DNA from 3 places in the Kitasatospora sp. NPDC094019 genome. Region 1 is predicted to be linked to each of the others. Evidence: riboswitches for the same ligand, from Rfam matches in the RefSeq annotation. Region 1 holds a riboswitch; each other region holds the start of a gene.
What was found. Region 1 has a riboswitch for thiamine pyrophosphate ahead of ACIQ9P_RS11455 (purine-cytosine permease family protein). Riboswitches for the same ligand answer to the same signal wherever they lie in the genome.

Region 1 (3,267 bases):
GGCGACGTCGGCCCCAACCCGGAGGGCCGACTTCGTCACTCCGTCGCGCGTTCGGGGTCATTCCGGCCGGCGCGTCGGAGGGCGCCCGGGCCGCCGCGCCCGGGGCGTTCCGGCGGCGGTGCCGGGGTGTTCCGGCCGGTGCTCCGCAGGCGTTCCGGCCGACGTTCCACCGGTGTTCCGTGGGCGTTCCGCCGGAATTCCGCGCGCATTCCGCCGCAATTTCCGGCCGCCCTCGGGTCGGCCTCGGTCCGGCCGTCCGGTCAGCGCGCGTCGGCGGCGGTCCGGCCCCGGGTGAGCGGGGTGAGCGCCCAGGTCGCCAGGGCGGGCACCAGGAAGCCGAACAGCGAGGCCGAGGTCCACTCCTGCGGGGTGAAGTGCAGCACCTCCTGCGCGGACGTCCAGAAGTCCGTCCACCAGCCGGCCACCGCGGTCGGCGCGATCAGCTGGTAGACCGCGAAGCCGAGCGCCCACGGCAGCAGCATCAGCCAGCGCGACGGTGCCTCGTCCGAGAGGTCCCAGCCGCGCCGCCCGGCGCCGAGGAAGTAGTCGACCGCCAGCACCGCGAACATCGGCACGAAGACCGAGCCGATCAGCCCCAGGAAGGCGTAGTACGAGTCGGTGAACGCGGTGATCTGCAGCGCGAGCACGGTGATCAGCGCACCGGTGGCGCCCGTGAGCACCCGGCGGTCGACCTTCGGCAGCAGGTTGTGGATCGACATCGCGGTCGAGTAGACGTTCGCGAAGGACTGGTCGGTCTCGCGCAGCACCAGCACCAGCAGGAACAGCCAGCCCGCCCACACGCCCAGGAAGGAGTCGAAGATCCGGTCCGGGTCGCCGTCCGCCTGCAGCAGCGCCATCAGCCCGAGCACGTAGCACCAGACCTGCGCCACCGTGTAGCCGGAGAAGCTGCCCCAGAACGCCGAGCGCGGGGTCCGCGAGTGCCGGGTGTAGTCGGCGGCGAGCGGGACGAAGGAGATGGACACCGCGATCATCGCGTCCGTCGCCCGCAGGAAGCCGTGCCAGTTGCCCGCGCCCGGGTCGGTGATGCCGTTCCGGCCGAGCTGGACGGTGAAGTAGACCATCGCCACCGCCACCGCGACGGCGACGAAGCGGCGCAGCACGGCGATCGCGCCGAGCGGCCAGATCGTCAGCGCGGTGGTGACCGCGCCGGCCAGCACGACGAAGAGCCAGCGGTAACCCTCGGTGCCGACGACGGTCTGCGCGCCGAGCGCGATCGTCAGCAGCTCGTACACGCCCCAGCCGACGCACTGGACGATGTTGAGCACCGTCGGCACGTAGGACAGCCGGGTGCCGAACAGTCCGCGCAGGGTGGCCATGGCGGGCGCGCCGGTGCGGGCGCCGATCAGCGCGGCGACACCGAGCATCGCGGTGCCGACCACGGTGCCGGCCACGATCGCGGTCACGGCGGCGGCCAGCGACAGCTCGCCGCCCTTGGCGCCGAGCACGGTCGCGGCGGTGCTGAAGCCGATCAGCGAGACGCCGAGGTTCATCCAGAGCGCGAAGTGGTCGCGGAAGCGGAGGGTGCGGGGCGGCTCGGTGTCCAGCACCAGCGGCGCCTCGACCCGGGCGGCGGGTTCCAGGACGGCGGTTGCCGAGGACGAGGACGTCGAAGCAGGCGGCATGGCCGATTTCTCCCTACGCCGGCATTACCCGGACAGGTTCCGGCGGTCTGCGCCCCCTCGACGGCTGTCCACGGATCCCGTGGCGTACGGTCGACCGGCGCACTCTCAGCCTGGTGGGTCCAAGCTCCCGCGTGTCAGTTCGAAGCGACAGGCTAGCGGGCACGGCGAGGAACGCCAAGGCCAGGGGGCCGGACGGGCGGCGCCGGGGGGCGTCCGTCTGGCCGGGCTAAGGATTCTTATGAGTTCTTCAGAAGGCTCCTTACGGCAATCGAATCGAGTGTGCGAAAAACTATGGTTGTTGGTCCTGTCAGCGATGGAGGTCGTCCGTGAGCAGCGAGCGCGAGGTTGGGTCCACCGGGCCGCAGGGGGAGCAGCCCTCCGGCGGCCAGGGGGTGGTGGGTTCCCCTGCTGACGGTCCGGCGCAGCAGAGTGCGGCGGTCCCGGCGCCCGCGGCGGAGCAGCCGGCTCCGGCCACCGAGGGGGGTTCCGGCGGGTTCACGCCCACCGTGGCCTTCGGCAAGCTGACCGCCCCCGAGCCGGCGGCCCCGCCGGCCCCGGCGCCCGCCGTGCCCGGCGCGCCGCCGGCCGTCGAACCCGGCTACCTGGACGCCCCGCCGCCGGTCCTGCCGCCGGCCGCGCCCGCCGCCCCGGCCGCCCCGCAGGGCGGCAACCCGTACGCGACCCCGGCCCCCGGCACCCCGGTGCCCCCGGCCCTGGCCGCGCACGACCCGTACGCGGCGCCGTCCGCCCCGCACGACCCCTACGCGGTGCCCGCCGCCGCGCAGCACGACCCGTACGGGGCGCCGGCCGCCCCGCCGGCCCCGGGCGCGACCGGGCAGCACCACCACCCGTTCGGCGCCGGCCAGCCGCTCGGCGGCTGGGGCGCCCACGACGTCACCCCCGGCGCGCCCGGGGCCCCCGGCGGCCCCGGCGGTCCGCACGGCTACCCGGGCGACTACCCCGGCGCCCCCGGCCACGGCGGCCCGCGCAAGAAGCGCGGCGGTGGCCTGATCGCGCTGGTCGCGGCCGTGGCCCTGGTGGCCGGCGTGGCCGGCGGCGCGGTCGGGGTGGCGATCGCCGACCGCGACGACAGCTCCGTCAGCGCCGCGGCCGACCGCAGCTCCACCACGGTCCAGGCCAACAACACCCAGAAGAACGAGCCCGCCCCGGGCTCGGTCGCCGGCATCGCGCAGAAGGCGCTGCCCAGCGTCGTCACCATCAAGGCGCAGGGCAACGGCGAGTCCGGCACCGGAACCGGTTTCGTCTTCGACACCGAGGGCCACATCCTCACCAACAACCACGTGGTCGCGCCCGCGTCCAGCGGCGGCAAACTGACCGTCAAGTTCGCCGACGGCAGCTCCTACGGCGCCTCCGTGCTCGGCCGCGCCGAGGGCTACGACGTCGCGGTGATCAAGCTCGACAGCCCGCCCAAGGGCAAGCTGACGCCGCTTCCGCTGGCCGACTCCGACAAGGTCAACGTCGGTGACTCCACCATCGCCATCGGCGCGCCGTACGGCCTGGAGTCCACCGTCACCACCGGCATCATCAGCGCCAAGGACCGCCCGGTCGCCTCGGGCGACGAGACCGGCTCGCAGGCGTCGTACATGAACGCGCTGCAGACCGA
Region 2 (3,267 bases), on a different contig from region 1:
ACTCCGCCGGCCAGCGCGGCGTCCAGGAACTCGGCCAGGTCGCCCCGCTCGCGCCGGGCGTCGGTGCACAGGTAGAGCCGGGCGTCGGCGAGCTGTCCGCGCCGGTCGGTCACCACGCCATCGCCTGGGCGCGCCGCTTCACCTCGGTGGCCCGGTTCTCGCACAGCGCCTGCATCGGGGTGCCGGGCAGCGACGGGTCCTCGGTGAACATCCACACCAGGATCTCGTCGTCCTTGAAGCCGCTGTCGCGCAGCACCGTCACCGTGCCGATCAGGTGCTTCACCGGGCCGGTCTCGTCGATGAACGCCGCCGGGACCTGCAGCGACTTGTTGGGGCCGCGGCGGACGGCGATCAGCTCACCCTTCTTGACCATGTTGCGGATCTCGGTGACCACCACACCCCACCGCTCGGAGATGTCGGGCAGGTAGACCCACGCGGGGACCAGGGATTCAATCTTGGCTTCGATCTCACTCACCCCACCAGACTGCCACCTCCGCGGCCCCCCGCGCACCACTCGGCCCTCCGGCGGCTATCCGGCGAGCGCCGACTTCAGCGGGACGGCCGGGTCGGCCGCCCGGGCCGGGTCCAGTACGGCGGCGCGTTCGACCAGCCGCCGGCCCTGGGTGAGGTCGCGCGGCCGGTCCACCGTGAGCAGCGCCCGCAGGACGCCGTCGCGCAGCCACAGCACCGACCAGTCGGCGTCGGCGGGTGAGCCGCGCCACAGCGGTTCGTCGTCCGCGCCGTGCCGTCCGGCGTACTGCACCATCCGCCCGAACTGCTCCGACCAGAAGTACTGCACCGGGTCGTACGGCGGCGCGTCCGTCCCGAGCAGGGTGGCGGCGGCGGCCTCGCCGGACTGCAGCGCGTGGTCCCAGTGCTGGACGGTCAGCCGGGTGCCGGAGCGGGCCGAGGGGTAGCCGACGCAGTCGCCGGCCGCGAGGACGCCCGGCACGGTGGTACGCAGCCGCCCGTCCACCAGGACGGCGCCGGCCGCGTCCAGCGCGACGCCGGTGCCGGCCAGCCAGCCGGTGGCCGGGCGGGCGCCGACGCCGACCACGACCTCGTCCGCGGGCAGCCGCGAGCCGTCGGCGAGCAGCACCGCGCCCGGTTCGACGGCGGCCACGCCGGTGCCGCAGCGCAGCACGGTCCCGGCCTCGGCGTACCAAGCGGCCATCGCCCGGCCGATCTCGGTGGGCAGCGCGCCGGGGACGGGCGCCGGGCCGGCCTCGACCACGGTCACCTCGCAGCCGGCCGCCCGGGCGGCGGTGGCCACCTCGGCGCCGATCCAGCCCGCGCCGACCAGCACCAGGCGCAGGCCGGGCCGGAGCAGGGCGCGCAGCGCCAGCGCGTCGTCCAGGGTGTGCAGCAGGTGGGCCCGCTCGGCGCCGGGCAGGACCCGCGGTTGGGAGCCGGTGGCGATCACCAGCGCGTCGTACCGGACGTCCCCGGCGTCGGTGTGCAGGGTGCCGGCCGGTCCGGGGCCGCCGTCGGGGGTGAGCCCGGTGGCGCGGCGGCCGGTGAGCAGCTCGACGTCGAGCCGGTCGAAGTCGAGGTCGAGGGAGGTGCTGTCGCTCCTGCCGAGCAGGACGTCCTTGGAGAGCGGCGGCCGGTCGTAGGGCGGGTGCCGCTCCTCGCCGACCAGCGTGATCCGCCCCTCCCAGCCGTCCCGCCGCAGCACCGCGGCGCACTGCGCCCCGGCCAGCCCCGCGCCCGCCACGACCACCCGGTCCGTCCGTCCCGTCCCGCTCAGCTCAGCCACGTCCGTCACTGTACTGAGGCCGGTCGCAGGTCCTCGGACGTAGGTCCGCCGCTCACGGGGGCCCTGTGCGGGCACCTTCAGCGGCCGGACCCCCCGGAGTTAAGGTGGGAGCACCATCACGGGAGCCCGGCGGACCGGGCTGAGAGGCGGGCTGGCACGGCCCGCGACCGTCCGAACCTGATCCGGGTCATACCGGCGAAGGGAGAGCAGCGACTTTGACACGCTTGGCACCGGACGACCGCGCCGAGGTGCTGGTGGTCGGCGGCGGGATCATCGGGCTCGTGGTCGCCTGGCGGGCGGCCCGGCGGGGCCTCGGGGTCACCGTGCTCGACCCGGCCCCCGGCGGCGGCGCCGCACAGGTCGCGGCCGGCATGCTCGCCCCGGTCACCGAACTCCAGTACGGCGAGGAACCCCTGCTCCGCCTCGGCACGGCCTCCAACGCGCGCTGGGCGGACTTCGCCGCCGAACTCACCGAGGCGAGCGGCGGTCTGGACACCGGCTACCGGCAGTGTGGCACCCTCGCCGTCGCGCTGGACTCCGACGACCGCGAGGAACTGCGCGAACTGCACGCCTTCCACCGGCGGCTCGGCCTGGACTCGCAGTGGCTCACCGGCCGCGAGGCCCGCCGGCTGGAACCGATGCTCGCCCCCGGTGTGCGCGGCGGACTGCACGTCACCGACGACCACCAGGTGGACGGCCGTCGGCTGGCCGCCGCCCTGGTCCGGGCCTGCGAACGGGCCGGTGTGCTGCTGCGCCGCGCCGAGGCCGCCGAGCTGCTGGTCGAGGGCGACCGGGCGACCGGCGTCCGGCTCGCCGACGGCACGGTGCTCGCCGCCGGGCGGGTGGTGCTCGCGGCCGGCTCGCGCAGCCACCTGCTGCCCGGCCTGCCCCCCGGTGTGCTGCCCGCGATCCGCCCGGTCAAGGGCCAGGTGCTGCGGCTGCGGGTGCCGCCGGCCTACCGGCCGTTCCTGTCCCGCAACGTCCGCGCCGTCGTCCGCGGCGGCCACATCTACCTGGTGCCGCGCGCCGACGGCGAGCTGGTGATCGGCGCGACCACCGAGGAGCAGGGCCACGACACCACGGTCACCGCCGGCGGGGTCTACGAGCTGCTGCGCGACGCGCACGAGCTGGTGCCCGGCCTCACCGAGCTGCCGCTGGTGGAGACCGGCGCCGGGCTGCGGCCCGGCTCACCGGACAACGCGCCGCTGCTCGGCCCGACCGCCCTGCCCGGCCTGGTCGCCGCGACCGGCCACTACCGCAACGGCGTGCTGCTGACGCCCGTCACCGGCGACCTCCTCGCCGAGTACCTGGCCACCGGCGACGTGCCGGAGCTCGCCCGCCCGTTCTCCCCCCACCGATTCACGAAGGTCCCGGCATGAGCCCCCGCAGCAGCGACACCCCTCCCCACGTCCGGCTGAGCGTCAACGGCGAGCCGCGCGAGGTGCCCGCCTCGACCACCCTGGCCGAGGTGGTCGCCACCCTCAGCGAGGCCCACTCCGGGGTCGCCG
Region 3 (3,267 bases), 220 kb from region 1:
CCGGCCGCCGTCCCGACCACGACGCCGTCCGCGGCCACCGGCGCCAAGGTCGTCACGGCGGGATACACCTCCGGGAACCAGGCCGCCACCACGACCACCACCACGACGGCCACCGGCACCACCGGCGCGACCGGCACCACGCTGGCCTCGACCGGGGCCGGCGAGTCCGGTGCCCTGTTCGGCACCGCCGGCGCCCTGGTGCTGCTCGGCGCCGGCTCGGTCTTCTACGCCAGGCGCCGCCGCGCCCAGGACTGACGCGGCACGCGGGTGCCCCCGGACGGCCGAGGCCGTCCGGGGGCACTCTCCGTTTCCGGGCTCCGACCACGGCGGGGCCGACCCGCGGCTCCCCCCACGGGTCGCGGGGCGACCCCGCCGCTCCGGTGGACCCGCTCAGTCCGCCAGCGGCAGGTACACCCGGTTGCCCTGGGCCGCGAACTCCGCCGACTTCTCGGCCATCCCGGCCAGGGCGTCGGCGCCGTACCCGGACTCGACCGCCGTCGACCCGTCGCCGTGCTCGTCGCGGATCTTCTGGGAGATCTTCATCGAGCAGAACTTCGGGCCGCACATGGAGCAGAAGTGGGCCGTCTTCGCGGGCTCGGCGGGCAGGGTCTCGTCGTGGAACGCGCGGGCCGTCTCCGGGTCGAGGGCCAGGTTGAACTGGTCCTCCCAGCGGAACTCGAACCGGGCGTCGGAGAGCGCGTCGTCCCACGCCTGGGCGCCGGGGTGGCCCTTGGCCAGGTCGGCGGCGTGGGCGGCGATCTTGTAGGTGATGACGCCGGTCTTCACGTCGTCCCGGTTGGGCAGGCCGAGGTGCTCCTTGGGGGTGACGTAGCAGAGCATCGCGGTGCCCCACCAGGCGATCATCGCGGCGCCGATGCCCGAGGTGATGTGGTCGTAGCCGGGCGCGACGTCCGTGGTCAGCGGGCCGAGGGTGTAGAACGGCGCCTCGTCGCAGATCTCCTTCTGGAGATCCATGTTCTCCTTGATCTTGTGCATCGGGACGTGTCCCGGGCCCTCGATCATCACCTGGACGTCCCTGGCGCGGGCGATCCGGCCCAGCTCGCCCAGGGTCTGCAGCTCCGCGAACTGCGCCTCGTCGTTGGCGTCCGCGATCGAGCCGGGACGCAGGCCGTCACCGAGCGAGAAGGTGACGTCGTAGCGCGCGAGGATGTCGCAGAGTTCCTCGAAGTTGGTGTAGAGGAAGTTCTCCTGATGGTGCGCCAGGCACCAGGCGGCCATGATCGAGCCGCCCCGGGAGACGATGCCGGTCTTGCGGCGGGCGGTCAGCGGCACGTAGCGCAGCAGCACGCCCGCGTGCACGGTCATGTAGTCGACGCCCTGCTCGCACTGCTCGACGATCGTGTCCCGGTAGACCTCCCAGCTCAGGTCCTCGGCCCGGCCGTCGACCTTCTCCAGCGCCTGGTAGAGCGGCACGGTGCCGATCGGCACGGGGGAGTTGCGCAGGATCCACTCGCGGGTGGTGTGGATGTTGCGGCCGGTGGAGAGGTCCATGACGGTGTCGGCGCCCCAGCGGGTGGCCCAGGTCATCTTCTCCACCTCCTCCTCGATCGAGGAGGTGACGGCGGAGTTGCCGATGTTGGCGTTGATCTTCACCAGGAAGTTGGTGCCGATGATCGACGGCTCGACCTCGGGGTGGTTCACGTTGACCGGGATGACGGCGCGGCCGCGGGCCACCTCGTCCCGGACGTACTCGGGCGCCAGGCCCTCGCGCAGGGCGACGAACTCCATCTCGGGGGTCACGATGCCGCGCCTGGCGTAGCCGAGCTGGGTGACCGCGACGCCGTCGCGGCCGCGCAGCGGACGGCGCGGGCGGCCGGGGAACACCGCGTCCAGGTTGCGGAGGTTCCCGCCGCGCGGCGAGGTGTGCTTGATGCCGTCGTCCTCGGGGCGCGCCTCGCGGCCGTCGTACTCCTCGACGTCGCCGCGCTGGCGGATCCAGGCGTCCCGCAGCGCGGGCAGCCCGCGCCGGACGTCGGGCTCGTAGGCCGGGTCGGTGTACGGCCCGGAGGTGTCGTAGAGCGGAATGCTCTTCCCGTTGGTGAGCACGACCTCGCGGTACGGCACGCGCAGGTCGGGGCGGGACCCCTCGCGGTGGGCCTTGCGCCAGGCGGGGGTGGGGTAGCCGGTGCCGGCGCTGGTCACGGCGGTGCCGTGCGCGGACGGGGACTGGGCAGACTGCGGCTGTGCCTCAAAGGTGGTCAACGGACCTTCAACTCCCTACGCCGGCATTACCCGGTCAGGTTCCTGCGGTCGACGCAGCCTCCGGTCCGTCGTCCGACGTCCCGTTCAGCGCCCTCTCAGCCCGGTGCTCCGAGCTCCCGCGTCCGCAGGCGGTGTTGCCCGCGCATGACGTCCAACACCGTAGCGAGCCGACCGCCGGAGGTCCAGAGGGGGTCCTCGCGGGAGAACGGCGAGGTCCGGCGGGTGAACGGTGGGGCGCGGACGCCTCCCGGGGGGCAGACTGGCTTCGGAGCTGACGAGTCGAGGGAGGCCGACGTGGTCGGGAGCACGGGGCGGGTCACCGGAGCGGTGGGTGCCGGGCTGGTCGGCGAGGTGATGGTGCACGTCCCGGAGCGCCGGGGCGCCGAGGCGTTCCTCGCCTACCTCGCCGTTCCCGGGGACCGGCTGGTGGTGGGCACGCCGGTGGTGGTGATCGACTACCAGCCGCCGCGGACCGTCTACGTGGCGCCGCTCGGTCCGTGACGATCCGCGGACCTTCCCGTGACGATCTTGTGACGGTGCGTCAGGTCAGTTCCCTTTCCCCGCGGACAGCCCGGGCGGACAATCCATTTCGGCGCATCTCCTGCGCCGGAAGGGGGAGTTGAACCATGGGATACGTCATCGTCGGGGCAGTCGCCGCGGCCGTGGTGGTCGGGATCACGCTCTTCAAGCTCATGTGGCGGGTGGCCGAGCCGAACGAGGCACTCATCATCTCCGGTTCCCGCCACCGCACCGAGGGGGTCGGTGACGGGCTGGGTTTCCGGATCGTCACCGGCCGGGGGACCCTCGTCACCCCCGGTCTCCAGGGCGTCCGGCGGCTCTCGCTGGACCTCAACGAGGCCGAACTGAACGTCGAGTGCGTCACCACGCAGGGCATCCCGGTCCGGGTCAAGGGCGTGGTGATCTTCAAGGTCGGCGACGACGACGTCTCCATCGCGAACGCCGCCCGCCGCTTCCTGGACCAGCAGAAACTGATCAGCCAGCGCGTCCACAACGTCTTCGCCGGACACCTGCGGTCGATCGTCG

Region 2: another riboswitch for thiamine pyrophosphate. It lies ahead of thiO (glycine oxidase ThiO); the one in region 1 lies ahead of ACIQ9P_RS11455 (purine-cytosine permease family protein).
Region 3: another riboswitch for thiamine pyrophosphate. It lies ahead of thiC (phosphomethylpyrimidine synthase ThiC); the one in region 1 lies ahead of ACIQ9P_RS11455 (purine-cytosine permease family protein).

What each region holds. Positions count from the first base shown of each region.
Region 1 covers NZ_JBIWIF010000004.1:299,651-302,917, forward strand. The annotation lists gene ACIQ9P_RS11455 (purine-cytosine permease family protein) at 261-1,643, opposite strand; TPP riboswitch at 1,637-1,784, opposite strand; gene ACIQ9P_RS11460 (S1C family serine protease) at 1,970-3,267, shown strand, end outside.
Region 2 covers NZ_JBIWIF010000001.1:453,401-456,667, forward strand. The annotation lists gene thiE (thiamine phosphate synthase) at 1-113, opposite strand, end outside; gene ACIQ9P_RS02100 (Rv2175c family DNA-binding protein) at 110-475, opposite strand; gene ACIQ9P_RS02105 (NAD(P)/FAD-dependent oxidoreductase) at 530-1,759, opposite strand; TPP riboswitch at 1,868-1,980, shown strand; gene thiO (glycine oxidase ThiO) at 1,975-3,138, shown strand; gene thiS (sulfur carrier protein ThiS) at 3,135-3,267, shown strand, end outside.
Region 3 covers NZ_JBIWIF010000004.1:81,054-84,320, forward strand. The annotation lists gene ACIQ9P_RS10500 (LPXTG cell wall anchor domain-containing protein) at 1-255, shown strand, start outside; gene thiC (phosphomethylpyrimidine synthase ThiC) at 391-2,163, opposite strand; TPP riboswitch at 2,219-2,353, opposite strand; gene ACIQ9P_RS10510 (hypothetical protein) at 2,518-2,724, shown strand; gene ACIQ9P_RS10515 (SPFH domain-containing protein) at 2,850-3,267, shown strand, end outside.